Linked DNA regions of Catenulispora sp. EB89. The protein of the gene in region 1 binds, or shares a complex with, the protein of each later gene. Links are inferred from orthologs where the notes say so. Each region holds a gene or a part of one and is shown on either strand. Other genes may lie near its edges. The genes, in order: uvrB and pcrA.

Evidence for each region.
Region 2: the proteins of uvrB (region 1) and pcrA are in contact, whole or in part, in a crystal structure (PDB 7EGT), measured with the Thermus thermophilus proteins. The link is inferred for Catenulispora sp. EB89 from one-to-one orthologs. Residues at the interface, in WP_096411307.1 of Thermus thermophilus: Glu23, Leu25, Arg26, Asp27, Gly28, Glu29, Arg30, Phe31, Arg55, Glu326, Asp327, Phe328, Glu379, Ser382, Gln383, His398, Gly400, Arg401; in WP_096412145.1 of Thermus thermophilus: His654, Arg656, Phe657, Gln666, Asp668, Glu669, Lys680, Arg681, Leu682, Ser683, Lys685, Tyr686, Ala687.

The regions. Positions count from the first base shown.
Region 1 is NZ_JBGCCU010000039.1:8,675-24,040, forward strand. Bases 982-3,967 are described here. They hold uvrB (excinuclease ABC subunit UvrB), read left to right. Parts: upstream 982-1,410; coding sequence 1,411-3,525; downstream 3,526-3,967. Other genes in these bases: ABH920_RS46120 (alpha/beta fold hydrolase), read right to left, coding at 982-1,337; ABH920_RS46130 (DUF6343 family protein), read left to right, coding at 3,893-3,967. In the rest of the region: ABH920_RS46115 (family 20 glycosylhydrolase), read right to left, coding at 1-528; more of ABH920_RS46120, read right to left, coding at 639-981; more of ABH920_RS46130, read left to right, coding at 3,968-4,387; ABH920_RS46135 (hypothetical protein), read left to right, coding at 4,384-5,262; ABH920_RS46140 (LLM class F420-dependent oxidoreductase), read left to right, coding at 5,331-6,362; ABH920_RS46145 (NACHT domain-containing NTPase), read right to left, coding at 6,259-9,372; ABH920_RS46150 (proteasome assembly chaperone family protein), read right to left, coding at 9,449-10,372; ABH920_RS46155 (sugar isomerase domain-containing protein), read right to left, coding at 10,574-11,347; ABH920_RS46160 (TerC family protein), read left to right, coding at 11,652-12,749; ABH920_RS46165 (MscL family protein), read left to right, coding at 12,850-13,446; ABH920_RS46170 (ABC1 kinase family protein), read left to right, coding at 13,486-15,366. UniProt on the Escherichia coli protein: The UvrABC repair system catalyzes the recognition and processing of DNA lesions. A damage recognition complex composed of 2 UvrA and 2 UvrB subunits scans DNA for abnormalities.
Region 2 is NZ_JBGCCU010000002.1:442,306-457,709, reverse strand. Bases 8,371-11,394 are described here. They hold pcrA (DNA helicase PcrA), read left to right. Parts: upstream 8,371-8,675; coding sequence 8,676-11,114; downstream 11,115-11,394. Other genes in these bases: ABH920_RS05500 (peptidoglycan DD-metalloendopeptidase family protein), read right to left, coding at 11,186-11,394; ABH920_RS05510 (PIG-L deacetylase family protein), read right to left, coding at 8,371-8,372. Outside these bases: signal recognition particle-docking protein FtsY, read right to left, coding at 1-839; ABH920_RS05535 (hypothetical protein), read right to left, coding at 891-1,361; ABH920_RS05530 (hypothetical protein), read left to right, coding at 1,618-3,114; ABH920_RS05525 (ammonium transporter), read left to right, coding at 3,316-4,749; ABH920_RS05520 (P-II family nitrogen regulator), read left to right, coding at 4,746-5,084; ABH920_RS05515 (ACT domain-containing protein), read left to right, coding at 5,096-7,567; more of ABH920_RS05510, read right to left, coding at 7,650-8,370; more of ABH920_RS05500, read right to left, coding at 11,395-12,811; ABH920_RS05495 (cobalamin B12-binding domain-containing protein), read left to right, coding at 13,116-13,523; ABH920_RS05490 (SWIM zinc finger family protein), read left to right, coding at 13,630-14,961; ABH920_RS05485 (DUF5691 domain-containing protein), read left to right, coding at 15,131-15,404. UniProt on the Escherichia coli protein: A helicase with DNA-dependent ATPase activity. Unwinds DNA duplexes with 3'-5' polarity. Translocates on single-stranded DNA with 3'-5' polarity. Initiates unwinding more efficiently from a nicked substrate than double-stranded DNA.

The DNA.
Region 1 (15,366 bases):
GAAGCGGCGGCCGGTGTCCAGCATCAGCCCGCGCTCGGACTTGTCGGGAGAGTCGGTCGCGGTGCCGGCCGCGATCGTCGGGCCCTGGTGCAGGAGCTGCAGCACGGTGCGGGTGCCCCAGAACTCGCCGGTGGTGGTGCTGCCCTGGATCGAGATGCCGGCGCCGACGGTCATGGTGTAGCCCTCGGAGGGCTGGCTGCCGCCGAGGGTCAGGGCGATGTCGCCCGGGCCTGCGGTGCCCTGTGCGACGCCGACGGTGCGGCCTTCCAGGGCGGACAGGTCGGCGGCGAAGGTACTGGCGTCGCCTTGGAGCTGCGCGGCGTACGCGGGGTCGATGACGACGCGGCTCGCCGAGGTCCACGTGTAGGAGGTGGAGCCGGAGCCTGCGGACCAGGCGCGGACCGCCGGGATGGTCTGCGGCGGGCCGGAGGCGGTGGCGGCGCGCGCGGTGTGCGGCGCGGTGACCAGGGAGACGGGGACGACGGCGGCGATGAGGGCGGCCGCCGGGAGGATACGGAGGGATCGCATGGGTCGCATGGACCTGCCAGGTTCACTAGGTGGGAGCGGTGCATGGTTTTGAGCGAAAGGTGCGTGGTCTAGACCGCTGGCGCGCGCTAGTGCGCAGTATTGAACAGGGATCAGCGCTTGGCAAGCGTCTCCACGAACTCCGACAAGAAGTCGGCGACCGGTTCGGGCCCGGTGAAGACGGCGAGGTGGTCGGCGTCCAGGCGGGTCGTGGGCCAGCCGAGGGCTGCGGCGCGGTCGGCCTGCTCGCGGTAGCCCTCGCTGAGTTGGAGGTACGTGCACTGCGTTGCGGACCAGGACTCGGTGGGCGGAGCCGGCTCCTGGAAGTACGCGAGCGCGATGGGATGGAGCTCGGCCAGGAAGGCTTTTCGTTGCTCCGTATGCGGAATCAGCTCTGTCATGAGCTCCGGTGCGAACCACTGGTTCCAGGGCGGGAGCATGCCGTCGTCGGCCATCGCGGTCAGGGCTTCGCGGAAGTCCGGCGGGGAGGCGTCGAAGTCGCTCAGGCCGGGGCGGGGGAGCTGGGCGTCGACGAAGGCGATGCCGGTCACGCGACCGTCTACGGCGTCGACGATCGCGGGCAGGTAGGCGCCGGCGCCGCTGTGGCCGACGAGGACGATCTCGTCGAAGTGCGCGTTTCGCGCCACCTCCCTGGCGATTCGGCGCGCGTACGGCCCGGGACCGGTGGCGATGCCGTGCAGACTCGGCACAAGTACGTCGTAGCGGTCGCGCAGCAGTCGTGCGACCGGCTGCCAGGTCGCGGGTCCCACCAACGGGCTGTGAACCAGGATCAGGAGTGGCGCGTGTGACATGAGGCGATTCTCGCCGAGCCCGCTTCCGCGGACCTTCCGGTGCTTGTCAGAGGCGCCGCGTAATCTCTAAACCATGCGCCCTCTGTCCGAACTCACCCGCACCGTCGCGCCGATCGAGGTCGTCAGCGACTACCAGCCCGCCGGCGACCAGCCGGCGGCCATCGCCGAGCTGGCCCGGCGGATCGAGGCCGGGGAGAAGGACGTGGTGCTGCTGGGTGCCACCGGCACCGGCAAGTCGGCCACCACCGCGTGGCTGATCGAGAAGGTCCAGCGCCCGACCCTGGTCATGGCGCCGAACAAGACGCTGGCCGCGCAGCTGGCGAACGAGTTCCGCGAGCTGCTGCCGAACAACGCGGTCGAGTACTTCGTCTCCTACTACGACTACTACCAGCCCGAGGCGTACGTCCCGCAGACCGACACCTACATCGAGAAGGACTCCTCGATCAACGAGGAGGTCGAGCGGCTGCGGCACTCCACCACCAACTCGCTGCTGACCCGGCGCGACGTGGTCGTGGTCTCGACCGTGTCCTGCATCTACGGCCTGGGCACGCCGGAGGAGTACCTGAAGGCCTCGGTGCGGCTGCGGGTCGGCGAGGAGCACGACCGCGACAAGATGCTGCGCCGCTTCGTGGACATGCAGTACGCGCGCAACGACCTGGCCTTCACCCGCGGCACGTTCCGGGTGCGCGGCGACACCGTCGAGATCTTCCCGGTCTACGAGGAGCACCCGGTCCGCATCGAGATGTTCGGCGACGAGGTCGAGCGCCTGATGACGCTGCACCCGGTCACCGGCGAGATCCTGACCGTCGACGAGGAGCTGCGGGTCTTCCCGGCCACGCACTACGTCGCGGGGTCGGACCGGATGGAGCGCGCGCTGGGCAACATCGAGATCGAACTCGCCGACCGGCTGGCCGAGCTGGAGAAGCAGGGCAAGCTGCTGGAGGCGCAGCGGCTGCGCATGCGCACCACTTACGACCTGGAGATGATGCGCCAGGTCGGCTTCACCTCCGGCATCGAGAACTACTCCCGGCACATCGACGGCCGCGAGTCCGGATCCCCGCCGTCCACCCTGATCGACTTCTTCCCCGAGGACTTCCTGCTGGTCATCGACGAGTCGCATGTCACCGTCCCGCAGATCGGCGCGATGCACGAGGGTGACGCCTCCCGCAAGCGCACGCTGGTCGAGCACGGCTTCCGGCTGCCCTCGGCGATCGACAACCGCCCCCTGCGCTGGGAGGAGTTCGAGGAGCGGGTCGGGCAGACGGTGTACCTGTCGGCGACGCCGGGCCCGTACGAGTTGGCCAAGCAGGCCGACGAGCTCTCCAAGACCCCGGTCGAGCAGATCATCCGGCCCACCGGCCTGGTCGACCCGCAGGTGGTGCTCAAGCCGACGCACGGCCAGATCGACGACCTGGTCGCCGAGGTCCAGGCGCGGGCGGCGCGCGACGAGCGCTCGCTCGTCACGACGCTGACGAAGAAGATGTCCGAGGACCTGACCGACTACCTCCTGGAACGCGGCGTCCGCACCCGCTACCTGCACTCCGAGGTCGACACGCTGCGCCGCGTCGAGCTGCTGCGCGAGCTGCGGATGGGCGAGTACGACGTCCTGGTCGGCATCAACCTGCTGCGGGAGGGCCTGGACCTGCCCGAGGTGTCCCTGGTGGCGATCCTCGACGCGGACAAGGAAGGCTTCCTGCGCAGCGGGCGCTCGCTGATCCAGACCATCGGCCGCGCGGCCCGCAACGTCTCCGGCGAAGTGCACATGTACGCGGACACGATCACCCCGTCGATGCGGCTGGCGATCGACGAGACCAACCGCCGCCGGGACAAGCAGATCGCGTACAACGAGGCCCACGGCGTCGACCCGCAGCCGCTGCGCAAGCGCATCGCGGACATCACCGACCTGCTGGCCCGCGAGGACGCCGACACCGCCGAGCTGCTGGGCGGCTCCGGTCGGCAGCAGTCGCGGGGCAAGGCCCCGGTGCCGGGCGTCGCGTCGAAGGGGACCATGCGGTCCCTGGACGTGGCCGGGAAGCCGGCGGAGGAGCTGCTGGGGCTGATCGAGGACCTGTCGCAGCAGATGCACGCGGCGGCGGCGGAGCTGCAGTTCGAGCTGGCGGCTCGGTTCCGGGACGAGATCGGGGAGCTGAAGAAGGAGCTGCGGGCCATGCAGGCGGCTATGGGGTAGGGGCCGGCGGTTGGGCTCTGGGAGCTGGACGGCATGTCGGCGCGCTGGGGCGGTCTGCGGCGGGAGGTTGCTGCGGGCCGCCTTTGGCGTGTCGGGCGGGTGGTTGGGGCTGGGCTGGGCTGCTTCGGTGTGGCGATGCTCGAGGGAGACCGGCAAGGTCGCCAGGCGGTGCGGCGGTGCGGCGGTGCGGCGGTGGCGGTGCCTGATGCTCGGCTTTGAGCAGCGGCTCGGCGTGGCTGATGGGGTGGTGGTTGCGGTGAGCGACCATGGCGACCGCGGCGACGGCGACCGCGGCGGCCAGGTGTGTCGGTGATATCCCCGCCTCTCCACCGGGCATTACTCTGGAAGAGAGGAGCGAAACATCGCGATGGCCAAGTTCGATCCGCACCGGATCCGCAGCGGCGACGAGCCCATGCACGCGCGCAGCCCGCTGCGCATGCGGCTGGCGATGGCTCTGATCGGGCTGGCCAGTGCGATCGGCGGGGTGGTCTTCTTCATCACCCAGCACGCCGTCGGCTTCGTCGTCTTCTGTGCCGTCGTCGGGCTCGCCGCGCTGGTCGACGCGGTGGTCGTGGCACGCCACATCCGGCAGGGGCCGCACTGGCAGCCGGGGCGCGACATCCCGCCGTACCGTCCCGTCGAGGAGCCCGAGGACTGGCCGGAGGACCGCTCGCCGCTGTCACAGCGGACGCGTGAGCAGGTCTACCTGATCATGATGGGGACCTGCCTGGTGCTCGTCATCCTCGCGTGGACCGTCGTCCGGCTGTTCTCGCCGGGGCTGGCGATCGCGATGAGCGTCGTGGCGGCGTTCATCCCGCCGTTCGCGGTGATGGTGGCGAACGCGCGGGGGCGCAATTGGTGAGCTTGGCGGCGCTGGGGATGGCCGGCGTCCCGGCCCTGGACCCGCTCAGCTATCCCGGCCGGACGATCGGCGGGCCCGCGTTGCTCAGCGGTTCGCAGTTGTTTGCGATGACGCCGGTGGCACGGCAGTACCTCGGCAACTGGTTCGTTGACGGCGGCGCGACTCTCGACGACACACTCGACCAGGCCGGCAGACCGTCGACCGGCAAACGCCATCCGGTGATCGCGGTCGGCTCCAACGCCGCACCCGGCCAGCTGCACCACAAGCTGAGCCGCCTGGGCCTGCCCGCAGTCGTCCCGATGACGACGCTGCGCGTATCAGGGCTCGGCGTCGGCGTCTCAGCACATGTCGCGCGGAACGGCTATGTGGCCAACTCCCCGTTCGTCGACCCCGCCGGTCCCGGCAGCGAGGCGGAAGTGGTCCTGACCCTCCTGGACGCCGACCAGCTCCAAGCCGTGGACGCCACCGAGCTGCCCCGCTACCGCAGGGTCCTGCTGTCCGGCGCGGACGCGGACTTCCCGATGACGCTGCCGTCGGGGGAGCGGCTGGACGCTGCGTACCTGTACGCCAACGCCACAGGCGTGCTCGCCGACGCGGCCGGAAAGCCGCGCCTCCCCGGCGCCCAGACCGCGCTGCTTGCCGAGCTCCTGCAACGCTCAGCGCGTCTACGCCGGCTGTTCGACTCCCCGCAGGACTGGGTCACCAAGGCGCGCGCCGACTCCGGCCTTCGCGATGCCGTGAAGCGGATCTTCCACGAGTCCGGCTGGGTCCTCCCGCAGGACGCCTTCATCCGCGACGTCCACGAAGGCAGCGCTCCTCCCGTGTTCACCTACGACGAGCTCTCGCCTCTGGCAAGCAGCAGCGAGCGCACGTAGGCTGCACTCTGCTGCCCCATTACTGTAACGTGTTCTAGTTCCGTCCCAGCCCCCGGCGAGGAGCCCCCATGACCGCGGACCTCAAGCTCGGCCTCCAACTCGGCTACTGGGCCTCCACCCCGCCCACGTACGACTGGGTCGGCCTAGCGCGCCAGGCCGAGGACCTCGGCTACGACTCCGTCTGGACCGCGGAGTCGTGGGGCTCCGACGTGTTCACCCCCCTGGCGTACCTGGCGGCCAGCACCAGCCGCATCCGCCTGGGCACCGGCATCGCGCAGATGGCGGCCCGCACGCCCACCGCCACGGCCATGCACGCCATCACGCTCGACCACCTCTCCGGCGGCCGCGTGATCCTCGGCCTGGGCCTGAGCGGCCCGCAGGTGGTCGAGGGCTGGTACGGCCGGCCGTACCCGAAGCCGCTGGCGCGCACCCGCGAATACGTCGAGGTGATCCGCAAGGTCCTGCGCCGCGAGACGGTCGCCAACGACGGCGAGTACTACCCCCTGCCGTATCAGGGCCCGGACTCGATGGGCCTGGGCAAGCCCCTGCGCACCAACCTGCGCCCGCTGCGCAAGGACCTCCCCCTCTTCCTCGGCGCCGAAGGCCCCAAGAACGTCGCGCTGACCGCCGAGATCGCCGACGGCTGGCTGCCCCTGTACTACGTCCCGGAACGCCCCGAGGTCTACGCCGACCAGATCGCCGGCGCCAAGGCCGGCTTCGAGATCACCGCCATGGTCCACCTGGCCTTCACCGGCGCCGCCGCCGACGACATCGAGCAGGCCCTGTGGCCCATCAAGGGCGCCCTGGCCTTCTACATCGGCGGCATGGGCGCCAAGGGCGCGAACTTCCACAAGAACCTGATGGTCCGCATGGGCTACGAAGCCGAGGCGGACCGCATCCAGGAACTGTTCCTCGACGGCAAGCGCGACGAGGCCGTGATGGCGGTCCCGAGCGCCTTCGCCGACGAGATCTCGCTGGTCGGGCCGCCCGAGCGCATCAAGGAGCGGCTGGTGGCGTGGCGGGAGTCTCCGGTGACGACGCTGCTGGTGACGGCTCGGGAGGGGGAGACGCTGCGGGGGTTGGCGGAGCTGGTTTTTTAGCCTTAAGGGCGGCGAGGCGGCTGTAGAGCTTGCGGATTCGTCGCGAGTCACCCCACGTCTTGTACATCTCGATCGCCAGCGCCTCCAGCCGATCACGGGTGTCGGCCGACACCCTGTTCAGCTCAACCGCGTTGATGAACAGGCCGAGGCAGAGTGCGTTGAAGGTGAACGCCTCGTTCTGCGGCAGCCGCAACGGGACGTCCGGAAGCGCGTTCGCGAGATCGAGGAGCGCGTCGTCGGCGGGTTTGGAGGTGTACGGCGCCACGAGCGCTGCGGTCAACAGCGCGCTCGCTGTCACGAGCCGGCCGTCCGCTGTGTTGTAGAGGGTGTTCGCCAGAGTCGGCAGTGCGTCGGCTATCGGCATCATGTTGTGCATCGCCATGTCCAGGCGCCGGTCCGCGAGGAAGTTCGCCCGCAGCGTCAATGCGCCGTGGGAGTGCGAATTCCATCGTCCGCCGTTCTGCCACTGTGATCCCGCGAAGTGGTACGGCCACTTCATGTCGGGCCTGCCCCCGACGACGCCGGGAAGTCCGAAGCGGATGACGATGTCCTGGTGCTCGTCGATCCATGCACGCTCCACGGTCAGGCAGTCGGCGAGGCCGTTCCACCCCTCGCCGCGTACGCAGCTTCGCCACAGGTTCACGAACCGGCGCCATTGGTTGACCGCGCCGTAGCCCTGGTCGGGATACATCTCGCGCATGCTGATGCGGCCCCGGGTCATGGCCATGAGGAGGAACAGGTTCGCGTGCCAGCTTCCGGCGCGCGTCACCACTTCCGTGACGACCGGCTGGTAGCCGGCAAAGGTGTGGTCGGTCCGCTCCATGAGGCTGTTGTGGAACAGTGTCGTGACCACCTCGGCCATGGCCTGGCGGACCTCCGGGTCGCGCTGGGCCGTCAGCTCGGCCAGGAAGTCGACGATCGGCGCCCGGGCCGCCAGGGCGTCGAATGATAACAACGTGTAGAGCAGCGTGTCGTTGATCGTGGCGGACATCGCGTAGGCCGAGGCGAGGTGCTGCGCGGCGAGCTCGTCGAGCAGGAGGACGACGAGCCGCGCGATGAGGTATTCGCTGAAGGTCGCGTGCAGGAACTCATACGTCTGCATCTCCTCGCCGTCACGCGTCGCGCGCACGTCGTGGATGAAGAAGAACCTGCCGATCATCTGCTGGCCCGCGGTGAGCGTCGAACGTATGGTGTTCGGGGTGCGCTCGGCCTTCCAGATGTTCAGACTGCCCAGGTCCGCGGTGACGCTTTCCGCGTCGATCCACTGGGTGCCCCGGTTGAACATCGCGAAGGCGACGATCGACAGCCGCAGCAGCTCCTGCTCGACCCGGCGGTCCAGGTCGGTCACGTCCGGGTCCTTCATCAGCTCGCGGCGGGCGAAGTCCTTGAGCAGCTGTTCGTAGACCGTGCTCAGGCTGACGCCGGGATCCAGTGCGCTCAACGCGTTGTCCGAGGCGTCGTACAGAGCCAGCATCAGCAGCAGGAGCGGCTGCTCGGCGAGCGTGCGGTAGCGGAGTACCGTTGTGAGGGACAACGGCTGCACGCCGCGGTCCATGAGTGAGGGCTCGTTCGACCGATTCCAGACGTCGACCCACGCGGCGATCTGCTCGTCGTCGAAGGGCTCCAGGCGGATGATCGGAGTGTGGGCCGGAATCGTCGCCCGATCGGCGACTGCCGTCCGGCTGGTGACGATCACCGCGACCGAGCGGCCCTGGTCGCGTTCGCGTTCCTGGAAACGCTCGATCCGGAACAGGAAGTCGGTCTGGGCGACGCCAGTGGCCTGGAGGAGTTCGTCGAAGCCGTCCAGGATCACCACCGGGGTCAGGTTCGGGTCGGCGGCCGCGAACCGGGGCCACTGCACGCGCTCACCGGTCTGTTCGCGGATCGCGGACTCGATGTAGTCCTGCAGATCGCCTTCGGCGTCGACACGCCGCAGCTCGACCCGGATCGGCAGGAAGTACTCGGTCGGCAGGCGGGCCGCGAGGATGCGCGAGAGGACGGACTTGCCGGAGCCCGGTTGGCCGAGGATCAGCATCGGCGTGCTCAGGGCGTCCTCGGACATCAGGTAAGAACTCAGCAGCGAGGGCAGGTCTTGGCGGAGCTTGTGCTCGTGCCAGCTCCGGCCCTTGGGAAGGCCGGCGAACGCGAGTCGGAAGCTGTGGTCGATGTACCCCTCGCCGAGCGATGGTAGCGTGAGGTGGGAGTCCGGACCGTCGGTGACGATGATCGGCTTGGCAAGAGCCGCGCGGTAGCTGCGGGCGACGGACTCCTGGTGGTGTGCCGCGGATTCGGCGGCGAGCGGTGCCAGCAGTGCTTCCAGATCGGCCAGACCGGCGCCCAGCTGTTCGCGGGTCGTGGCGTGGGCTTGGAGGTTGACCCAGACTCCGAACTCGGGGCAGTCCGTCGACAGGCGCCTCAAGCTCTCCTCATAGCGCGCCGCCGCCTCGCGAGGCACTCGATCCGCCAGGAGCCCGGCGAGACGGTCTTGCTCGGTTTCGTCGAGCGCGTCCCAGAACGCCAATCCCACCAGGTGCTTGTGTAAGTATTCGGAGAGGTTCGCGAAGATCCTCACCGAGGTGTTGTCCCACAGCGGTAATGAGAAGAGATTCCGTTCGCTCAGTTCCACATAGAGATCGCGCCAGCCGAGGTTGGCATCGGTGGTGAGAGCCAGCGATGTCTGCTCGGCGGCTGAGAACCGCGGCGCTTCAGCCCGCTGGAACTCGCCCATCGCCTCGCCGAGGGCATCAAAGTACGCAGTAGTCCGTATGATCTCGTGCGCCGCGTGAATCCGCTCGGTCCGCGTCAGCCGATCGACCCCGCGCAGCTTCTCCCCGAACTTGTCGAGCACCTTCGCCAGCAGCCGCAGCGCCTGCTCACGCGCCTCGAAGAGGTCGAAGACCCCGGCGCCGAGCAGCATCGTGGCGCTCGCCTCGTCGAGCAGCTTGACCAGCTGGTTCTCGCCGCCGGCCAAGAGCTTGACCGCGTCCATGTACCGCAAAGACCGCCGCATCCGACCATCATGTCGGGCGCGGCGGCCTCTCATCCACTTGAATCAGGGTTCTGGCTGCTGCCTGAAGCCCACCGCCTCACGGGCTCGGCGGCGGCCCGTCCTGGTCGGCCAGGAACCGCTCGAACTCCGCCGCCAGCTCATCGGCGGTCGGCATCTTGCCGTCGTTGTCGCTCAGCAGGTTCTTGCGATCCGTCACGTTGAACGCGTCGTACTGCCGCTCCAGTGCTCGCACCACGTCCTCGACCTCCGAGGACTCCTGGACCTGGCGGTCGATGTCCTCCGAGGCGCGGCGGGCCGCGTCGCGGAGTTCGACGTCCGGCAGGACCAGGCCGGTCGCCTCCGAGACCGCGCGCAGGAGGCGGATCGCAGCCTGCGGATACAGGGACGAGGCCAGGTAGTGCGGGACGTGGACCGCGAAGCCGGCGGCGTCGTGGCCCCACTCGCCGAGGCGGTACTCCAGCAGGGATGCCGCGCTGCTGGGGACCTGGAGGCGGTCCAGGACCGGCTGGTCCGTGGTGTCGACCAGGCCGGGGTTGGTGGCGTGCGCGGTGATGCCCAGGGGGCGGGTATGGGGGATGCCCATGGGGATGCCGTGCATGCCGACGGTGATGCTCACGTCGAAGTGCTCGACCAGGCTGCGGACCGCCAGCGCGAACAGCTCCCACTCGCGGTCCGGTTCCAGGCCGTCCAGGAGCAGGAAGCGCTTGCCCGCCCCGTCGGTGAGCAGGTGCAGGTCCAGGGCCGGGTCTTCGTAGTGGTCGTAGTGGTCCTTGTCGAAGGTCATCGTGGGGCGCCGGCTGCGGTAGTCGATGAGCCGGTCCACGTCGAAGGACGCCACCAGGCGGTGGTCGAACTGGTCCAGCAGGTGCTCGGAGGCCAGGCGGCCGGCGCCGCCGGCGTCCATGAAGCCCTCCATCTGGTGCAGCAACACGACGCCGGCCAGGCCCGGAGTGCCGGGCGCCAGCTCGTAGAGAGCCTTCGGATCCTTGCGCGCGACCACTGTGAAGCACCCCATCCGTCTTGTCGTGGCTGTCCGGCGGTTCACGTCCAGCCTAACGAAGAGCGGCGAACCGGTGGTGATCTATTCCATCCCAATGCGATTGTGACGCGAAGCGTCTCCATAACGGGTGGTGGTGGGAGACGGGTGGGCGCACAAAGTTGCGGCTATTGGTGCGATGCCAGTGGTGCGTCGCTGCCGCTTTCAGGACGCCGAGCGCCGGATCCGCCCCGCGTACCGAGCCTCCAAGGCGTCGTTGTGGCCGTCGCTGCCGGTGGCGTTCGCCGAAAGGTACATCGGCGCCTCGACACCGCGCTCGGCCAGCAGGCGCACCGATTCGGCGATCACCATCTGCGCCAGCACCGCGTTGCCCACCGAGGAGATCCCGCACACGTTCGCGCCGAACGACGGCAGCGGCAGCACCGCGTCCCCGTACGGCGCGCCGTTGTCCAGCACCACGTCCGCGAAGTCCTTGAGCACCTTGCCGGAGGAGTGGCGCGACGTGATGCGCGACGTGTGCTCCAGGGAGGTGATGGCGATCAGCTTGTGACCCAGGGAGGTGACGTGCTCGGCCATCTCCACGATCACCCCGTTGCCGCCGGAGTTCGACGCGATCACGAACACGTCCTGCGGCTCGACCGGCGCCAGCTCGTAGATCCGCTTCGCCAGCCCCTCCCGCCGCTCGACCTTGGGGTCGTCGAGCAGGTCCACCGGCTCCCCGCCGAACAGGATCAGGTCGCGCAGCGCCAGCTTGTTGCTCGGCACGAACCCGCCCGCACGCCCGGAGACCTCCATCGCCAGCGCCTCGGAGTGCCCGGTCCCGAAGGCCTGCAGCACGCCCTCGGCGGCGATCGAGTCCGCGATCAGGGCTCCGGCCGCCACCACCGCGTCGGCCTGGGTCTTCTCGATGTGCTCCAGGACCCGGCGCACCTCGGCGAGGTATCCGGTCGGCGACAGCTCCGGCGGCAGGGACTCCATGGGCTTCTCCCTCGATGCGGTGCGGCGTGGTGCAGTTCGGCCATGTGGTCTACACCACAAAGATCCGGCTCCATCAAAGCAGATCGGCGCCCGCCGGACGAGGGGTCGGGCCGTCGGTTTGCACGATCGGCCCGCCAGCTGGGAGCATGGAAGCATCGAAGGGGAGTACTCCTCAATCGGACGGGTCGTCATCACGGAGCCCCCGGCTCCCGGCCCCCCGGCCTGACCTGCGGTTTCGCGGGTTCCAGGTGGAGAAGACTTTCGGCGCTTGTGCACGCCCTGACAACGCCGGAGGAGTCCCGCCATGCACGTCACCCTGACCGTCTGGATCGCCACGATCGCCGTCCTGGCCGTGGCCGTCGGCCTGGACCTGTGGCACGGCATCCGGTACCCGCACGCCATCAAGACCCGCGAGGCCGCGGTCTGGGTCGCCGGCATCGTCGCGGCCAGCATCCTGTTCGGCGTCGGAGTCTGGTACTTCACCGGCCACCGCTACGGCAGCGAGTTCTTCGCCGGCTGGATCACCGAGTACAGCCTCAGCGTCGACAACCTGTTCGTCTTCGTCATCATCCTGACCAAACTCCGCGTCCCGCGCGCCTACCAGTCCCAGGTGCTGCTGTGGGGCGTGGTGATGGCGCTGGTGCTGCGCGGCATCTTCATCGGCGTCGGCAGCGCCGTGATCAACCAGTTCAGCTGGATCTTCTACGTCTTCGGCGCCTTCCTGGTCTACACCGCGGTGAAGCTGGCCACCGGGCACGGCGGCGAGGAGGAGTTCAAGGAGAACCGGCTGCTGCGCCGGGTCCGCACCGCCGTGCGCACCACCGACGACTACGACGGCGCGCGGCTGGTCAGCCACGTCGACGGCCACCGCCGCTTCACCCCGATGCTGATCGTCATGGTCGCCATCGGCTCCACCGACCTGCTCTTCGCCCTGGACTCGATCCCGGCCATCTTCGGTCTGACCAAGGAGCCGTACATCGTCTTCACCGCCAACGCCTTCGCGCTGCTGGGCCTGCGCCAGCTGTACTTCCTGCTCGGCGCGCTGATGGACCGGCTGGTGCACCTGTCCTACGGCCTGTCGGTGATCCTGGGCTTCATCGGCGTGAAGATGGTCTTCGAGGCGCTGCACGGCTCCGGGGTCGAGCACGTCGGACCGGTCACCGTGCCGACCATCGGCATCGCCACCTCGCTCGGCGTCATCATCGGCGTGCTGGCGATCACCACGGTGACCAGCCTGTGGAGCACGCGGCGCGCGCAGGACGCGGAAGGGGCCGCGGAGGAGCCCGAGGCAGGCACTGTGGCGGCGTCCATGGAGGGGCCCGCGGCGGAGTCCGAGGAGCTGCCCGAGCAGCAGTCGGAGCAGCAGTCGGAGCAGCGGCCGGAGCAGCAGCCGCAGGGGTGAAAACCCCTGCTGGCGTCCCGGTTTTCACAGGTGTCCACTGAATGTGGCATGCTGCCGCGCGCACGTTTCGTCAGGATCCTGTCCAGACCCAGGGGGGTCAATGAACGGCTTCGTGAAATTCGTCGTGCGCGGCAACGTCGTCGGGCTCGCCGTCGGCGTGGTCATCGGCGCCGCGTTCGCGACACTGGTCACCGCGTTCACCGGCGCGTTCCTCACACCGCTGATCGGCTGGGCGACCGGCGGCATCGGCGACTACAGCAAGAAGGTGTTCACGCTCGGCAAGACGACGTTCCCCTACGGGACGTTCATCAACGCCGGCATCAGCTTCCTGCTCACCGCCGCGACGCTGTACTTCCTCATCGTGCTGCCGGTCAACAAGATCACCGAGGAGCTGAACCCGCACCACGACCTGTCGCATGCCAAGCGCGCCTGCCCGGAGTGCCTGCAGCAGATACCGGCGCGGGCCCGGCGTTGCAGCTTCTGCACCTCGGCTGTCTCCCCGATCCTCGACGAGGACTCCCCGGCGCTCACCGATGAGATCCCCGGTGAGATCCCGTTGCACACCGACCTGCCGGAGATGAAGCTGCCGGAAGCCGCCCCGGCGTCGTCCTCGGCCGCCGGATCCTCCGGGGGCACCGGGACGAGCGGGACGAGCGACGCCAAGCCGGCCTCCGGCGCCGTGGCCGCCGGGGCGTAAAGAGCCCCTCCCTCATGCGGCGACCAATAAGGTCGCCGCATGAGCTACTTGCAGGGGCCGCTGTTCGTCCTCACGTGGATCCTGACGGTGGTCGTGCTGGCCTCGGTCGTGCGCCGCCTGCTCGGCGTCCGGTTCTCGGCCACCCGGCTGGTCCTGGCCGCCGGGATCTCCTGGGCCATGTCGGGGCCGATCCTGACCGCGATGCTCGGGCCCAAGCTGCCCGACGGCAGCCTCGCGGACTCCAAGAAGCCGCTGCTGCTGGTCCTGTCGCTGCTGGTGATCCTGTTGCCCAGCATGGTGTTCCTGGTGGTCGCCGAGGCGCTGGCGCCCAGCGGCAGCCTGCCGACGCCGCTGGAGTGGATCAGCGGCCTGCGACAGCGGGTGGCGCGCTCGCGCCGCTACTGGCGCTTCACCATGATCCTGATGCGGCACGGCCTCGGGCCGTACCTGCGGGGCCGACGTCCGCAGGCGAACATCGGCCGGTCGTTGCGCGGCGCGCTGAACGAGGGCGGGCTGACGTTCATCAAGTTCGGGCAGATCCTGTCCACCCGGCGCGACCTGCTGCCGGCTGAGGTGGTCGAGGAGCTGTCGCTGTTGCAGCACGAGGCCGCATTCGTGCCCTGGCCGGAGATAGAGGCCGTCCTGGTCGCCGAGTACGGCACGGTCGCGTCGGTCTTCGCCCGCTTCGACCGGGAGCCGATGGCGGCGGCGTCGGTGGCGCAGGTGCACTCGGCGCGGCTGGTCTCCGGCGAGGAGGTGGTGGTCAAGGTGCGCCGGCCCGGCGTGACCACCGTCGTGGAGCGGGACCTGGACATCATCCGGCGGCTGGCCCGGACGCTGGAGCGGCGCACGTCGTGGGCCCGGTCGCTGGGCGCGGTGGCGCTCGCCTCGGGGTTCGCGGCCGCGCTGCGCGAGGAGTTGGACTTCCGCATCGAGGCGCGGAACCTGGCGGCCGTCGCGGTGACGCGGGTCGAGGGCGTGGCGGTGCCGAAGGCGTTCACGGAGCATTCGTCCAAGCGGGTGCTGGTGATGGAGCGGTTCGAGGGCGTGCCGCTGCGGCGCGCGATGCCGCAGCTGGCCGAGCGCGGGATCTCGTCGCGGGAGCTGGCCGAGCGGCTGCTGGACTACCTGCTGCGGCAGGTGATGATCGACGGCGTCTTCCACGCCGATCCGCACCCCGGCAACATCCTGCTGCTGACCGACGGCCGGCTCGGGATGCTCGACTTCGGCTCCGTGGGGCGGCTGGACTCCTCGCTGCGGTCGTCGATGCAGCGGCTGCTGGCCGCCGTCGACGCCGGGGACCCGCTGTATCTGTGCGATGCGGTGCTGGAGGTCATGACGGCGCCGGAGGAGATCGACGAGGCCGCGCTGGAGCGGGACCTGGGGCGGTTCACCGCGCGGCATCTGCGCGGCGACTCAGGGTTCGACGTCGCGATGTTCACCGATCTGTTCCGGATCGTCAGCTCATATGGTTTGGCGGTCCCGGCCGAGGTCGCGGCGGTGTTCCGGGCGCTGGGGACGTTGGAGGGGACGCTCACCGAGCTGGCGCGCGACTTCGACATCGTCACCGAGGCGCGCAAGCTGGCCGGCGGGTACGCGGCCGAGCGGCTGACGCCGTCGGCGCTGAAGCGGGAGGCGGTCACCGAGCTGGCGGCGCTGGTGCCGATGCTGCGGCGGTTTCCGCGCCGGATGGACCGGCTGGTCGGGGCGCTGGAGAGCGGGAAGCTGAGTGTGAACGTGCGGTTGTTCGCCGATCGGCGGGACCGGGATGTGGTGACCGGGCTGGTGCACCAGGTGCTGATCACGGTGATCGCGGCGACGTCGGGGTTGATGGGGGTGTTGTTGGTCGGGCGGCAGAACGGGCCGATGGTGGGGAAGGCGGTGAGCCTGTACCAGTTCCTTGGGTACAGCTTCCTGGCA
Region 2 (15,404 bases), on another replicon or contig:
GTGTCGACGCCCATCGCGGTGCCCTCCTTGACGGCCTCGAACGCCACCGAAGCCGGATCCGCGCCCTCGGCTCCGCGCACGGTGTAGGCGCCGACGCGCTGCCCCCACGTCTGGAGCTGGTCGGCGGCGGCCGCCCGGAAGGTGTCCGCGGCACCGAGCACGACGGTGTAGCCGTCGGCGACGAGCACGCGCGCGAGCTTCCCGGTGGTGGTGGTCTTGCCGGTCCCGTTCACCCCGACGACCATCGCCACGGCGGGCCGCTCCGGCGCCCCGTCGGCCGCGGCGTGCCTGGCCACCTTCAGCGACCGGTCCAGCGTCGGGTCGATCAGCGCGATCAGCTCCCCGCGCAGCAGCGCCCGGGCCTCGTCGACGGTCCGCGCCCCCTGCACCCGGGTACTGGTCCGCAACCGCTCCACGAGCTCGGTCGCCGGCCCGACCCCGAGATCGGCGGCGATCAGGGTGTCCTCGATCTCCTCCCACGTCGCCTCGTCGAGCTTGTCCCGGCTCAGCAGCTTGAGCAGGCCCTGCCCCAACGTCCCCTGCGACCGCGAGAGCCGCGACCGCAGCCGCACCATGCGCCCGGCGGTGGGCTCGGGCACCTCGAGCTCGGGCGCCACCTCGGCCTCGGCGGGCACCGGCGCGGCCTCGACGACAGGCGGCGCCCGCTCGGCGACGGCAGTAGCCGAACCCCCGCTCCCCGCCTCAGGCGCCGCACCCGTCACAGACGGAGCCGCAGGCGGCGCCGCCACCGGCCGCCGCCCCCGCGCACGGTAGAACAGGGCGGCCGCGCCGACAATGGCTATGGCCGCGATGATGATGCCGATGACGAGGAACTCCATGGGAGACATCCTCGCACGGGGTGGTGGCGGTTCGGTCGGCGTCGAACTGCGCTAGTCCGCGCGGCTCCCCACGGGCAGGAACCGGCGCATCTCGGCCCGCCGGCACGCGTACGCCAGCGCCCCCAACAGCAGCCGCGCCGGCGGCAGCACCGCCGTCCGCTCCGTCTCCGGCGGGCGCACCCAGCGCGGGCTCCCGGCCGCGGGCAGCGGCGTCTCGGAGGCGAGGACCACGCCGATGGTGCGGATGTCCGTGTCCGCCGGGTCCCAGCCGAGGTCCTTCAGGTCCGCGAGGAACGATGCCGTCGTTCCGGCCTCCACGAAAAACTGGAGCCGGCTTCCGGTGCCGTCGCCGGCCTCCCGGCCGTGCAGAAGTCCTCGGCCCGCTCCTTGCACCGTCAGCACCGGCCCCAGCGGCGTCCCCAGCCGCTCCAACTGCAGCAGCACCCGGTGGCCCGCGCCGCCCGGGACGTCGAGCAGGTCGTAGGCTGCGGGCAGCCGTGATCCGGCGCACGGTGTCGGCACCGGCCTCCTGCCCCCCAGGCGCACTCGCATGCTTCCTCCAACGCCGACGGACGCCTCGGGGTCACGCTGCCCGCCCGGGATGGTCGTTAGACCTGTGTTGTCCGACAACTTCTGGTTCGACAAGGTGGCGAACTCTGGCGAATCCCGGTGTTCGAAAACGTTCGGCTGCGGGCATCGTCGCGGTGCGGTTACGTTCTGCAACACAGGGTTTCGCATTCCGGCCGGACCGGCGTGAATCTCCAGGGGGCAACAAAGAATGACCGGCAAGCCGCCCAACGAACTCCTCAATTCTTGGTTCCAGCGTTCCGGGTGGTCGAAGGGGGAACTGGCGAGACTGGTCAACAAACGGGCGAGACAGTTGGGGGCGGCTCACGTCTCCACCGACACCTCGCGGGTGCGCCGTTGGCTGGACGGCGAACACCCCCGCGACCCCGCCCCGCGCATCCTCGTCGAGCTGTTCTCCGAGCGCTTCGGCACCGTCATCACACACGCCGAGCTCGGGTTGCGCGAGCCCGCGGCGCCGCCCGCCACCTCCGGGGTGGACCTGCCGTGGGCGGGCCGGCGGTCGATCGAGCTGCTGGGCGACTTCGCCCGCAGCGACCTGATGCTCAACCGCCGCGGCTTCCTCGGCACCTCGCTGTCGCTGTCCGCGGGCCCGTCGCTGATCGAGCCGATGAAGCGCTGGCTCAGCCCGGTCCCCGAGCAGCACTCGCCGAACGGCCGGCTGCCCGGCCGGGTCACCGCCGAGGAGATGGACCGCCTGGAGGAGACCACGCGCCTGTTCCGGAGCTGGGACGCGCAGTGCGGCGGCGGGCTGCGCCGGATGGCCGTGGTCGGGCAGTTGCACGAAGTCACCGAGCTGTTACGGGACAACTACGCCCCGGCACTGTCGGAGCGCCTGTTCCGGACCGCCTCGGAACTGGCGCTCCTCGCCGGTTGGATGGCCTACGACATCGGCATGCAGCCCTCGGCCCAGCGCTACTTCGTGCTCGCCCTGCACGCCGCCCGCGAGGCCGGCGACACCCCGCTCGGCGCGCACGTCCTGGCCACCATGGCCCGCCAGATGATCCACATAAACCGCGCCCAGGACGCCCTGGAGCTGGTGCACCTGGCGCAGTACGGCAGCCACGGCACCACCACCCCGCGCGTGCAGTCGCTGCTGGCCGCGATGGAGGCGCGCGCCTACGCCAACCTCGGCGACAGCGACAACTGCCGCCGCGCGGTCGCCGCCGCCGAGGACCTGTTCCCCGGCGACTACCCCGCTGACGGCGCCAACGGCAACGTAAGCAACGGCAACGGAAGCGTCGGCAGCCACGGCAGCAACGGCAGCAACGGCGCTGACCGAACCCGCACCGGAGAACCCTCCTGGATAGCGTTCTTCACCGAGGCCGAGCTCCACGGCGAGAACGGCCACTCCTTCCGCGACCTGGCCTACCGCTACCCGCAGCTCACCGAGCAGGCGGCGAAGAACATCGACCGCGCCGTCGAACTGCTCTCCGTCGACGAGTCCTACCTGCGCAGCCGCGCGCTCAACGTGGTCGGCATGGCGACCGTCCGGCTCCAGCAGCGCGAGCCGGAGGCCGCGGTGGCCTACCTGCAGACCGGCGCCGAGCTGGTCCAGCGGCTGCGTTCCAAGCGCGTCGAGGACCGCCTGCGCACCACCGCGGGCAACCTGTTCGCGCGCTACCCCGACGTCCGATCGGTCCGCGAGGCCCACGAGCGCACCTTGGCGGTCCTCCCGGCAGCGGCGTGATCAGCCGATATCGTGCTAGTAACAGGAAGCTGATACATGTCCGGTTTGTAACAGACTCATCCCACCTGACGGGACAAGTTCACCCGGATGTAACACGGGCGCCGTATCTGTCACGACTCCGAAACACTCGGCGGCGCCACCGGTAACGGTGCGTCGCCAAGCTCCTTCCCATCGTCCGTCGAATCAGGTGAGGGAGAAGCGATGCCATCCGCGTTCAGCAATGGTGACACCGCTTGGGTGCTCGCGAGTTCAGCACTCGTGCTGCTCATGACACCGGGGCTGGCGTTCTTCTATGGCGGCATGGTCCGCGCGAAGAGCGTCCTGAACATGCTCATGATGAACTTCATCGCGATCGCCGTGGTGACCGTGCTGTGGGTTCTGTACGGCTGGTCCGTGTCCTTCGGCAACGTCGGTTCGGGGGACGGCAGCGGAAACGGCTTCTGGGGCGGTCTGCACCAGTGGGCCCTGCACGACATCGGCCAGGGCTTCGGCTCCAGCAACGGCGGGTCGCTCTACGGGGCCACCGGAGTGCCGACCATCGCGGTCGTCTGCTTCCAGCTGATGTTCGCGATCATCACGCCGGCGCTGATCTCCGGCTCGCTGGCCGACCGCACCAAGTTCGTCGGCTGGACCGTCTACGTGGCGGGCTGGGTGACCCTGGTCTACTTCCCGGTCGCGCACTGGGTGTTCTCGCCGAACGGCTTCATCAACTACAAGCTGCACGTCATGGACTTCGCCGGCGGTACCGCGGTCCACATCAACGCCGGCGCCGCGGGTCTGGCGATGGCGCTGGTGCTCGGCAAGCGCGTCGGTTTCGGGCGGGACCCGATGCGGCCGCACAACGTCCCGTTCGTGATGCTCGGCGTCGGACTGCTGTGGTTCGGCTGGTTCGGCTTCAACGCCGGCTCCGCGCTGGGCGCCAACGGCCAGGCGTCGATGGTCTTCATCAACACCCAGGTCGCCACCTGTACCGCGATGATCGGCTGGCTGATCGCCGAGAAGATCCAACACGGCACGTTCACCTCGCTGGGCGCGGCCTCCGGCGCGGTCGCCGGCCTGGTCGCGATCACCCCGGCCTGTGCCTCGGTCTCGCCGCTGGGCGCCATGTTCGTCGGTCTGATCCCCGGCTTCGTCTGCTGCTACGCGATCAACCTGAAGAACAAGCTGGGCTACGACGACTCGTTGGACGTGGTCGGCGTCCACCTGGTCGGCGGCATCCTGGGCACCGTGCTGATCGGCTTCTTCGCCACCAAGGAGATGGTCTCCGGCTACACCAACGGTGCCAAGGCCGGCCTGTTCTACGGCGGCGGCATCGACCAGCTGCTCGCGCAGTGCGAGGGTGCCGGGATCGTGCTGGGGTACTCCTTCGTGGTCTCCTTCATCCTGGGCTGGATCCTGAACAAGACCATCGGGATGCGGATCAGCGCGGACGCCGAGGTCGAGGGCATCGACAGCACCGAGCACTCGGAGACCGCGTACGACTGGGGCCGGCTGGCCGGCTCGCTGCGCACCGCACTGGGCGCGGCGGGTGACGCAGCCGCGGCCGAGTCCGCGACCGCCAAGCCCGAGAAGGCCGGGAAGGCCGACAAGGCAGGCAAGGCCGACATCGACGTCACGGAGGGTGTGAAGGCATGAAGCTGATCACGGCGATCCTCAAGCCGTTCAAGCTGGAGGAGGTCAAGGACGCGCTGCAGCGGTTCGGCGTCCACGGGATCACCGTCTCCGAGGCCAGCGGCTACGGCCGGCAGCGCGGCCACACCGAGGTCTACCGCGGTGCGGAGTACACCGTCGACCTGGTGCCGAAGCTGCGGGTGGAGGTGCTGTGCGAGGACGAGGACGCCGCCGACCTGGTGGACGTCATCGTCAAGGCCGCGGTCACCGGAAAGATCGGCGACGGCAAGGTCTGGGTCACCCCGGTCGACGAGGTGGTCCGGGTCCGGACCGGTGAGCGCGGAGGCCCGGCGCTGTAGTGGAGAACCACGTGGACCAGCACGGTGAGGGAGTCGATGGCCGGCCCGATCAACAGATCGGGCCGGCCGTCCGGCGTGCGCGCTCGGACGCGGCGGACGCGTTCCTGGCCTCGCTGCTGCCCGGCGAGCCGGGCGTCGCCCTGGTCGCCGTCGGCGGCTACGGCCGCCAGGAGCTCTCCCCGGGCTCGGACCTGGACGTGGTGCTCCTGCACGTGGCGTCGCTGACCCCGCAGGACGTCGCGCGCGTCGCCGACAAGATCTGGTACCCGGTCTGGGATTCCGGCGCGAAGCTGGACCACTCGGTCCGCACCGTCGAGGAGGCGCTGGACCTGGCCCGCACCGACCTCGCGGTGGCCGCCGGACTGCTCGACGCCCGGCTGGTCGCCGGGGACGCGGACCTGGTCGCGGCGGTCCGCGCGGGAGTGTTCGCCGACTGGCGCCGCGACGCCCCGCGCCGCCTGGGGGACCTGCGCGAGGAGTACGCGGCGCGGCTGGCCCGGCACGGCGAGCTGGCGTACCGGCTGGAGGGCGATCTGAAGGAGGCACGCGGCGGCCTGCGCGACTCCACGATGCTGCGCTTCATCTCGGCGACATGGCTGGTGGACGTGCCGCACGGGGCGCCGGAGCGGGCCCGGGAGTTCCTGCTGGACGTGCGGGACGCGCTGCACGGGGTGTCGGGGCGCGCGCTGGACCGGCTGCTGCTGCAGGAGCAGGACGGGGTCGCGGCCGTGCTGCGGGCGGCCGGGGTGCTGGGCGACGACGATGACAGGGCCCTGACCCAGCCGCTGGAGGACAACGAGTTGTTCGCCGCGGACCTCGGTTCCGCGGGGGACGCGACGGTGATCGCCTCGTTCGAGGATCAGGCCGCCGATTCGCGTGCGGCGAAGACGAACAGCCCGCGGGCGGGTTTCGCAGAGCTCTACACCACCGACGCCGACCTCCTGATGCGCCGCGTCGCCGAAGCCGCCGGCACCATCTCCTACGCCGCCGAGGCCGCCTGGCGCCAGGTCGACGCGGCCCTCGCGGCCCGCAACCCGGCCAGCCGCCCGGTCCGGCGCCCGGTCGCCGACGGTGTCGTCGAGCAGGACGGCGAGGCCTACCTCGCCCGCGCCGCCGCCCCCGCGCGGGACCCGGCCCTGGTGCTCCGCGCCGCCGCCGCGACGGCCGAATCAGGACTCTCCTTCGCGCCGAACACCTTGCGCCGCCTCGCCGAGGAGTCCGCGCCGCTGCCGCGTCCCTGGCCCCGGCCGGCCCGCGAGGCGTTCGTGACGCTGCTGGGCTCCGGGTCCGGCCTGATCCCGGTCTGGGAGGCCCTGGACCGCTCCGGCATCCTGCACGCGCTGCTGCCGGAATGGCGCCGTATCAGGTCCCTGCCACAGCGCAACAGCCTGCACATCCACACCGTCGACCGGCACACTCTCCAGACCGTGGTCGCGGCCTCCGACCTCGCGCGCCGCGTCGACCGGCCCGACCTGCTCCTGGTCGCCGCGCTGCTGCACGACATCGGCAAGGGACTGCCCGGCGACCACTCCGAGGTCGGCGCCGAGCTGACCCGGGAGCTGGCGCCGGCGCTCGGGTTCAACGCCACCGATGTCAGCACCCTGAGCGGTCTGGTCCGGCACCACCTGCTGCTGCCCGACCTGGCCACCGCGCGCGATCCCGACGACCCGGCCACCCTGGACACGCTGCTGTCCGCGCTGGCCGAGCTGCCCTGTCCGCGGCTGGAAGCGCTGCGCCTGCTGCGCGCGCTCTCCGAGGCCGACAGCAAGGCGACCGGCCCGGCGGCCTGGAACCCCTGGCGTGCCGGCCTCTACCGCAGCCTCACGGTCCGTGCCGAGGCCGCGCTGCTCGGCTTCGACCCGCCGGTCGCCGAGCCCTCCGATCCGGCGCGCTCGGCGGAGCTGGCCGTCCGGAGCCGCGCCGCGGCCGACGGCCTCGTCGTCGCCCTCGAGGACGAGCAGACCGTCTCCGTCGCCGCGCCCGACCGCATCGGCCTGCTCGCCGCGGTCGCCGGCGTGCTGGCGCTGCACCGCCTGACCATCCGCGCCGCCACCACCGAGACCGTCGACGGCGTCAACGTCCAGCGCTGGGTGGTCGCCGCCGACTGGAGCACCGCGCTGCAGGACCGGCTGCGCGAGGACGTCCGGGCGGCGCTCGCCGGCACCCTGGACGTCGCCGCGCGGCTGGCCAGCCGGGACGCCGGGGAGCGCCGCAACCGCCTGGTCGCCGCGCCGAGCGTGGCCGTGCTGCCCGGCGCCTCGGCCTCGGCGACCGTGCTGGAGGTCAAGGCGCGCGACGCGCCGGGGCTGCTGTACCGCGTCGCTTCGGCGCTGGCCGGGACCGGTGTTTCGGTGCGCTCGGCGCGCGTCTCGACGCTGGGCGCCGAGGCGGTCGACGTGTTCTACGTCGTCACCGCGACCGGTGCGCAGCTGTCCGACGACGCGGCGGAGCGGGTGGCGGCAGCCGTGGCCGACGTGCTGTGAAGGCTTGCACCGACGGCTTGCTGTGAATCAGCGGCGCGGCGATTCAGAACGGCGATTCAGAACTCTGTGAACGACCGCGGGCTCAGCGGGTGTCGACCACCTGGAACGCCTCGGCGATCCGGTTCTCGCCCACCCCGAGCCGCAGCGCGATGCCCTCGCCCCAGGAGCGCAGCATGCCCTCCAGGTCCTGGCGCCCGCCGGTCTGCGAGGCGTGCGCCTGCAGCGCCGCCACCTTGCGCTCGAAGACGTCGGTGATGTCCACCGCCCGCGCCGCGTTCTTCGTCGACATCACCCAGGTCTCCGGGACGGTCCAGGGCTCCAGGCCCTCGACCTCCAGCAGTTCGGTGTGCGCCCACGGGTTGCGCGCGTCGGGGTAGACCGCCGCGATGGCCGCCTCGCCGACGGCGCGGTGGTCGGGGTGCGAGGCGTAGATGCGCTCCAGGTCCAGCTCGGCCGACGGGATGAGGATCCGGTCGGGGCGGACCTGCCGGATCACCCGGGAGATGTCGCGGCGCAGCTCCAGCGAGGGCGTCAGGCGGCCGTCGGGCCAGTGCAGGAAGCGGACGTCGGTCACGCCGACGCACTTGGCCGCCGCGAGCTGCTCCGCCTCGCGCAGCGCCGCCACCTCCGAGCGCGGCGTGTCCGGGAACGCCTCCCCGGCCTCGCCGCTGGTCACGATCGCGTAGGTGACCTCGATCCCGGCGTCGGTCCAGGTCGCGACGGTGCCGGCGGCGCCGAAGTCGACGTCGTCGGGATGCGCGGTCACGACGAGGACGCGGGACGGGTCGGCGCTGGCGTCGGGCATGAGGGCTCCTGGTACCGGGCGTGGCTGCGGGCGGGAGCGGGGTGCTCACCACCAGGCGCAACGCCGAGGGTGCCGCAGGTGTTCCGGGTTCCGAAGCATCGCTCGTGCTGTCGCTCGGCCATCGCTCGGGCGCCGCTCGCGGGGTCGGCACCGGCCGCACCGGCCGCCCGCGGCCGACGGCACGCGCATCATCCCAGGTGACCGCCCCATCTCGGCGACCGGTCCCGCGTTGTCGGTGCGGTCTGCGAAAATTCTGGAGTGAGTTCTTCCCTCTTCGCCCCAGGTGCCCTGCCGTTGTTTCCGATGCTCGACGAGATCCGGGAGCAGCGAGGGTCGGGCGAGGAGCGGCACACCGACCGCACGCTGCCCGAACCACCGGCGTGGGCCGACGAGGCCGACGCCGAGCGCGCGGGCTGGGACGGCTGGGAGGAGCCCGAGGACGCGTGGGTCCCGCCGGAGGAGTCGGCCGCCGCGCGCAAGCTCCTCGACGGCCTGAACGAGCCGCAGCGCGAGGCCGTCCTACACGCCGGCGGACCGCTGCTGATCATCGCCGGCGCCGGCTCGGGCAAGACCCGCGTGCTCGCGCACCGCATCGCCTACCTGGTCGGCGAGCGGCACGCGCACCCCGGCTCGATCCTGGCGATCACCTTCACCAACAAGGCCGCCGCCGAGATGCGCCAGCGGGTGGAGGAACTGGTCGGCCCGCGGGCCCGGCTGATGTGGGTCTCGACCTTCCACTCGGCCTGCGTCCGGATCCTGCGCGCCCAGGCCAAGACCGCCGGCCTGCCGAGCAACTTCTCGATCTACGACACCGCCGACTCCCAGCGCCTGATGACCATGGTCCTGCGCGATCTGGAGATCGACCCGAAGAAGACCACGCCGCGCTCGATGCTCGGCCAGATCTCCAAGCTCAAGAACGAGCTGGTCGACCACGACACCTTCTCCAGCCGTGCGCAGACCGAGGCCGAGCGCCAGCTCGCGCAGGTCTACCGGATGTACTCCGACCGGCTCACCGCCGCCAAGGCGATGGACTTCGACGACATCATCATGACCACGGTGCACCTGCTCCAGGCGTTCCCGATGGTCGCCGAGCACTACCGCCGCCGCTTCCGCAACATCCTGGTGGACGAGTACCAGGACACCAACACCGCGCAGTACCAGCTGGTGAAGGAGCTGGTCGGGCAGCACAAGAAGCGCACCGCGGACGGCGACCTGGTCGGCGGCGGCCCGGCCGAGGACGCGGGCGCGGCGGCCGAGGAGCTGCCCCCGGCCGAGCTGTGCGTGGTCGGCGACGCGGACCAGTCGATCTACGCCTTCCGCGGCGCGACGATCCGCAACATCATCGAGTTCGAGCGCGACTACCCGGACGCCAAGGTCATCAAGTTGGAGCAGAACTACCGCTCCACGCAGACGATCCTGTCCGCGGCGAACGCCGTCATCGAGAACAACAAGGGCCGCCGCGCGAAGAACCTGTGGACGGACTCCGGCGACGGCAAGCTGATCACCGGCTACGTCGCCGACGACGAGCACTCCGAGGCGCAGTTCGTGGCCGAGGAGATCGACCGTCTCTCCGACGCCAAGGAGACCACGTACGGCGGCGTCGCGGTGTTCTACCGCACCAACGCGCAGTCCCGGGTCTTCGAGGAAATCTTCGTCCGCGTCGGCCTGCCCTACCGCGTGGTCGGGGGCGTCCGCTTCTACGAGCGCAAGGAAGTCCGCGACGCGCTGGCCTACCTGCGCGCGCTGGCGAACGAGGACGACATCGTCTCGGTCCGGCGCATCCTGAACACGCCGAAGCGCGGCATCGGCGAGAAGGCCGAGGAGTCGCTGGAGCGGCTGGCCGCGCGCGACCGCATCTCCTTCGCCGACGCCCTGCGCCGCGCCGACGAGGCGCCGGCGCTGGCCGCGCGCTCGGTGAAGGCCGTCCAGGGCTTCACGCAGATGATGGACGAGCTGCGCGAGCTGGCCGCCGAGTACGGGCCCGCACACGTCCTGGAAGCCATACTGGAACGCACCGGTCTGCTGCAGGAGCTCCAGGACTCCGACGACCCGCAGGACGAGACCCGCATCGAGAACCTCCGCGAACTCCTGGCCGTGGCCCTGGAATTCGAGCAGGCCCAGCCTGAGGGCCGGCTCCCGGAGTTCCTGGAGCGCGTGGCCCTGGTCGCCGACTCCGACCAGATCCCGGACGGCGAGGACCACGAGGGCATGGTCACGCTGATGACCCTGCACAGCGCCAAGGGCCTGGAGTTCCCGGTGGTGTTCCTCACCGGCATGGAGGACGGCGTCTTCCCGCACATGCGCTCCATGGGTGACAAGAAGGAGATGGAGGAGGAGCGCCGCCTGGCGTACGTGGGCATCACCCGCGCCCGTGAGCAGCTGTACGTCTCCCGCTCCGTCTACCGCTCGGCCTGGGGCGCCCCGCAGTACAACCCGCCGTCGAAGTTCCTCGGCGAGATCCCGGAGAACCTGGTCGAGTGGGAGCGCACGGCGCCGGAGCCCAAGACCGCCGAGCGCTCGCCGTTCGGTGACCGCCGCGGCACGACGCGTGGTTTCCAGCAGCGCAAGGGGCCGGTGAAGGTGATCTCGCTGGACCCGGGCGACCGCGTCATCCACGACTCGTTCGGCATGGGCACGGTGGTCGCGGTCAGCGGCCGCGAGCGGGACGAGGCGACGATCGACTTCGGGTCGTCGGGGGTGCGGACGCTGTTGCTGACGATGGCTCCGGTGCAGAAGCTCTGAGCGGGGCCGCATCGAGGCGTGACGAAAGGGCCCGGGGAAACCCGGGCCCTTCGACGCGTCGTCGTGTTCCGCTAAATCAACCCGTGCGCCCGCAGGAACGGCATCGGGTCCACCGCCGTGGACGCGCCCGGCACCCCGTTGGCGGGGTCGGCGGGGCCCGGCGGGTGGTACTCGAAGTGCAGGTGCGGCCCGGTGGTGTTCCCGGTGTCGCCGGACAGGGCGATGATCTGGCCGGCTGAGACCTTGCCGCTGCGGACCTTTATCACACTCAGGTGGCAGTACCAGGTCTGGCTGCCGTCTGGGTGCTGTATCACCACCCGGTAGCCGTACGCGCCAGCCCAGCCGGACTCGGTGACCGTGCCGTCGGTGACCGCGACCACCTTGGTGCCGGTCGGTATCGCGAAGTCCTGGCCGGTGTGCAGGTTGACCCAGCGGTCGCCGGCCTGACCGAAGCCGGCGGTCAGCACGTAGTCCTGGACCGGCAGGAAGAACTTCTGCGCCATCTCGGCGAGCCGCTGCTTCTCCAGCGCCTGCTGCTGCACCAGTTCGCTGCGCTGCTCGCTGCGCGTCGCGCGGTCGGCGAGGTTGGCGCTGGCGGCGCGCATCTGGAGCAGGTTCTGCTCCAGGCCGTTGGTCGGCGTGGCCGGGCTCGCCGCGTCGGCGGCGGGCTCGGTGTGCGTCGAGGGGAGGCGGAGCCCGCCGACCGCGGCGACCGCGACGGCGGCCACGCCGACGACGGCGGCCGGGGTCGAGGTGAACGCGTGCAGGGTGCGGCGGCCGGGGAGGGCCACAGAGGGCCGCGAGGGGCGGCTGCCGAAGGGGCGGGCCGGGGGAGTGCCGCCGGAGCGGCTGCGGCTCCGCAGGGGGGCTTCCTCGCCGCCGTCGGGGTCGTCGTAGGTGCTCGGGTCGACGTAGCCGTCGGGGTCGTCGTAGCCGTAGCCGGCGTAGTCCTCGGCGTCGTCCTCGTATTCGTTCGCGACGGCGTAGTCCGCGGCGTAGTCCGCGTCGTCGTATTCGCCCTCGTAGGCGTCGTAAGCGCCTTCACCGTCCGGCAGGAGGTCGTAGGCGGCCTCTGTGGACCCCGGGGCTTCGTAGATGGCCTCGAACGTGCCGGTGTCGAAGTCCGGGTGGTGGAAGTTGTGGTCCTCGTACTGCGGCTGCGCGCCGTGCGCGCCCGGCCCGCCGTACTGCGGGGCTTGGGGGGCCTGCGGGACTTCGTACGCCTGCTGACCGTAGTGCTGCTGCTCGTACTGCTGCTGCGACGCGTGGTGCTGCTCGTGGAGCTGCTGCTCGTAGTGCGGCTGCGCGTATTGCGCGTACGGATCCTGCCACCCCGGGCCGTCCCACGTGGGACTCGATTCCGGCGCCGTCGGCTGCGCGGGGACCAGGGGCTGGGCGGGCATGTGCGGCGTGTGGTGGGCGGGTTCGGCCTGGTGGGCCTGCTGCGGCGCCGAGTACGCCGCGTACACCGATTCGTAATAACTCTGGTCCATGACCGGCTGCCGTGTCGTGGCGTCCTCGTAGTCGTAGACCGTGGCCTGTTCATAGAAGCCGGTCTGCGACGGGACCTCGTAAACCCCGGACCAGTCGTTGACGGCCTGGTAGCCGTCCGTCGAACCGTAGAGGCTGTCCTCGCCGTTAGGCGTTATGGCCGACTCCCAGTCGGTATCCCAATGGGACGAACCATGTTTTCCCATGACGGCCAATACCTCCTGGGAACGTGGGACAGCCGATCATCAAACGGAGCGGGGACAGCGCCGTTATCGAGTCGCGACTTTAGCGCCTCGAGGGCTGGACGGACAACGGTTCGGTGGACTTTGCGCGCCCTTTGCACATGGTTCACTGGCGTTCTCGCAGGAAGTCCGATGATCCTCACGGAGATTGTGCGGACCGTCACAACGCGGGACGGTCCAGGCCGCCATCCCAGGTCGGCTACTGTGTGAACCGGTTATGGGCGATCAAAGAAGATCTTCCCGTGGACACCCAATGGAGGCAGCCGCCATGAGCCAGTCAGCCCCGGTCCGCGTCGTCATCGCGAAGCCCGGCCTCGACGGGCACGACCGCGGGGCGAAGGTGGTGGCGCGCGCCCTGCGCGACGCCGGCGTCGAGGTCATCTACACCGGGCTGCACCAGATGCCCGACCAGATCGTCGCCACCGCGATCCAGGAGGACGCCGACGCCATCGGCCTGTCGATCCTGTCCGGAGCGCACATGACGCAGTGCGCGAAGGTGATCGAGATCCTGAAGGAGAAGGACGCCTCCGACATCAAGGTGTTCGTCGGCGGCATCATCCCCGAGGCCGACTTCGAGCCGCTGAAGGAGATGGGGGTCGTGGCCATCTTCACGCCGGGGACGCCGACGCAGGACATCATCGACTGGGTGGACGCGAACCTCGCGCACGCGGCCTGAGGCGGGCGCTGTCTGACGCGCAGCGCGGGCTGTTCCGCCCCACCGAACCGCGCCGCCGTCACAAAGCCCCACCCGCCTGTCGGTGCCCTGAAATAGTGTGCGGGGCATGGCAGAACGTTGGACCGCCGCCCAGGTCAACTCTCTGGCCCCGGACGCCGCCTCGCAGAAGGCGGGTGCGAAGCTCGGGGTTCCGGGCCCGTGGTCGGGCACCGGGTACCTGGAAGCCGAGCGGCTGTTGTGGGGGGACTGCAAGGGCAGCGGGAGCAAGCCGTACCAGGTCACGGTCTCCGTGGCCGACTCGGACACCGCCTACCAGTGCACGTGCCCCAGTCGGAAGTTCCCGTGCAAGCACGCCCTGGGCCTGCTGCTGTTGTGGGCGGCCGACACGATCGCCGCCGCCGAGGCGCCGCCGGAGCGGGTCGAGGCGTGGGCCGACTCCCGGCGGGACCGTGCCGAGAAGTCCGCGGCCCGCAGTGCCGCCAAGGCCGAGAAGGCCGCCGCCGATCCCGAGGGGGCGGCCAAGCGCGCCGCGCAGCGGGCCGAGCGGATCGGCAACGGCCTGGCCGACCTCGACCGCTGGCTCACCGACCAGATCGCGGCCGGCATCAGCGACTCCGGGACGCTGTCCTACGGCGCCGTCGACCCGGTCGCCAAGCGGCTGGTGGACGCGCAGGCGCCGGGTGTCGCGGGCCGGGTACGGACCCTGACCTCCGCGCGCTCCTCCTCCGGCGACGCCTGGCCGGACGCCGTCCTGGCCGAGTTCGCCCGGCTGCACCTGCTGTGCCAGGCCTGGACCCGGCTGCCCGACCTGCCGCCGGCGATGCAGGACACCGTGCGGCGGCGGATCGGGATCTCGGTGGACGCCGACGCCGTGCGCCGCGACGGCGAGCGCGTCGCCGACCGCTGGCACGTCCTGGGCTCCCGGGACCGTGCGGCCGACAAGCTCACCGAGCGCCGGATCTGGCTGCGCGGCGCGGACAGCGGCCGGATATCGATGCTGCTGGCGTTCGGCGCCATGCAGCAGGCGCCGACGCTCGCGCTGCCGGTCGGCGCGGTCTACCGGGCCGAGATGGTGTTCCACTCCGAAGTGCTTCCGCTGCGGGCGCAGATGGAGTCCGGGGAGCTCGACCCCGGGGACGCACCGGCGTCGCCGGCCGGAGGCACCCTGCAGGCCGCCGCCGACGCGTTCGCCGGCGCCCTGGCCACCGATCCGTGGCAGGAGGGCTGGCCGGTGGTGATCGCGGACGCGGTCCCGGACCGGGACGGCGAACTCGCCGACGCCGAGGGCCGCCGCGTCCCGCTGATCTGTGAGGAGAGCGCCCTGTGGCGGCTGCTCGCGGTCTCCGGCGGCCATCCGGTGACGGTGTTCGGCGAGTACACCGACGCGGGGCTGGAACCGCTCACCGTGTGGGCCGAGGGTGCGGCGGTCGCGCTGTGAACGGATCAGCGAAGAGCCCTGCGAAGGGCCTCGGTAGAGGCCCGGTGATTAGGGAATTTCAGGGTATTGCCACCGACCCCCTAAGTTGTCAGTGGCGTGGTGCACAATCTGTGGACATCAGTGCGAAGGCTGTGGGGATCTCCTACTCGGCGGAAGCGCGGTGAGCACCATGAACGAAGCCTCCAATCAGACCGGCTCCGAGGTCTGGCAGGACCTTGTCTCGACGGCCCTGGTCGGCACCGACCGTCGCACCCCGCCGGCCGCCGGAGACTTCACCGCGCCCGGTGACAGCCCCGCGGCCGCCCTGCTGAGCTCGGCCGCGCTCATGAGCGCGTGGCGGCGGGCCGGGAACGCCGGCTCGGCGTACTCCGCGGAGCTGGTCGGCGAGCAGGACGCCGAGGGTGCAGAGGTCACCGAGGGTGCAGCGGGCCACGACGCCGCGC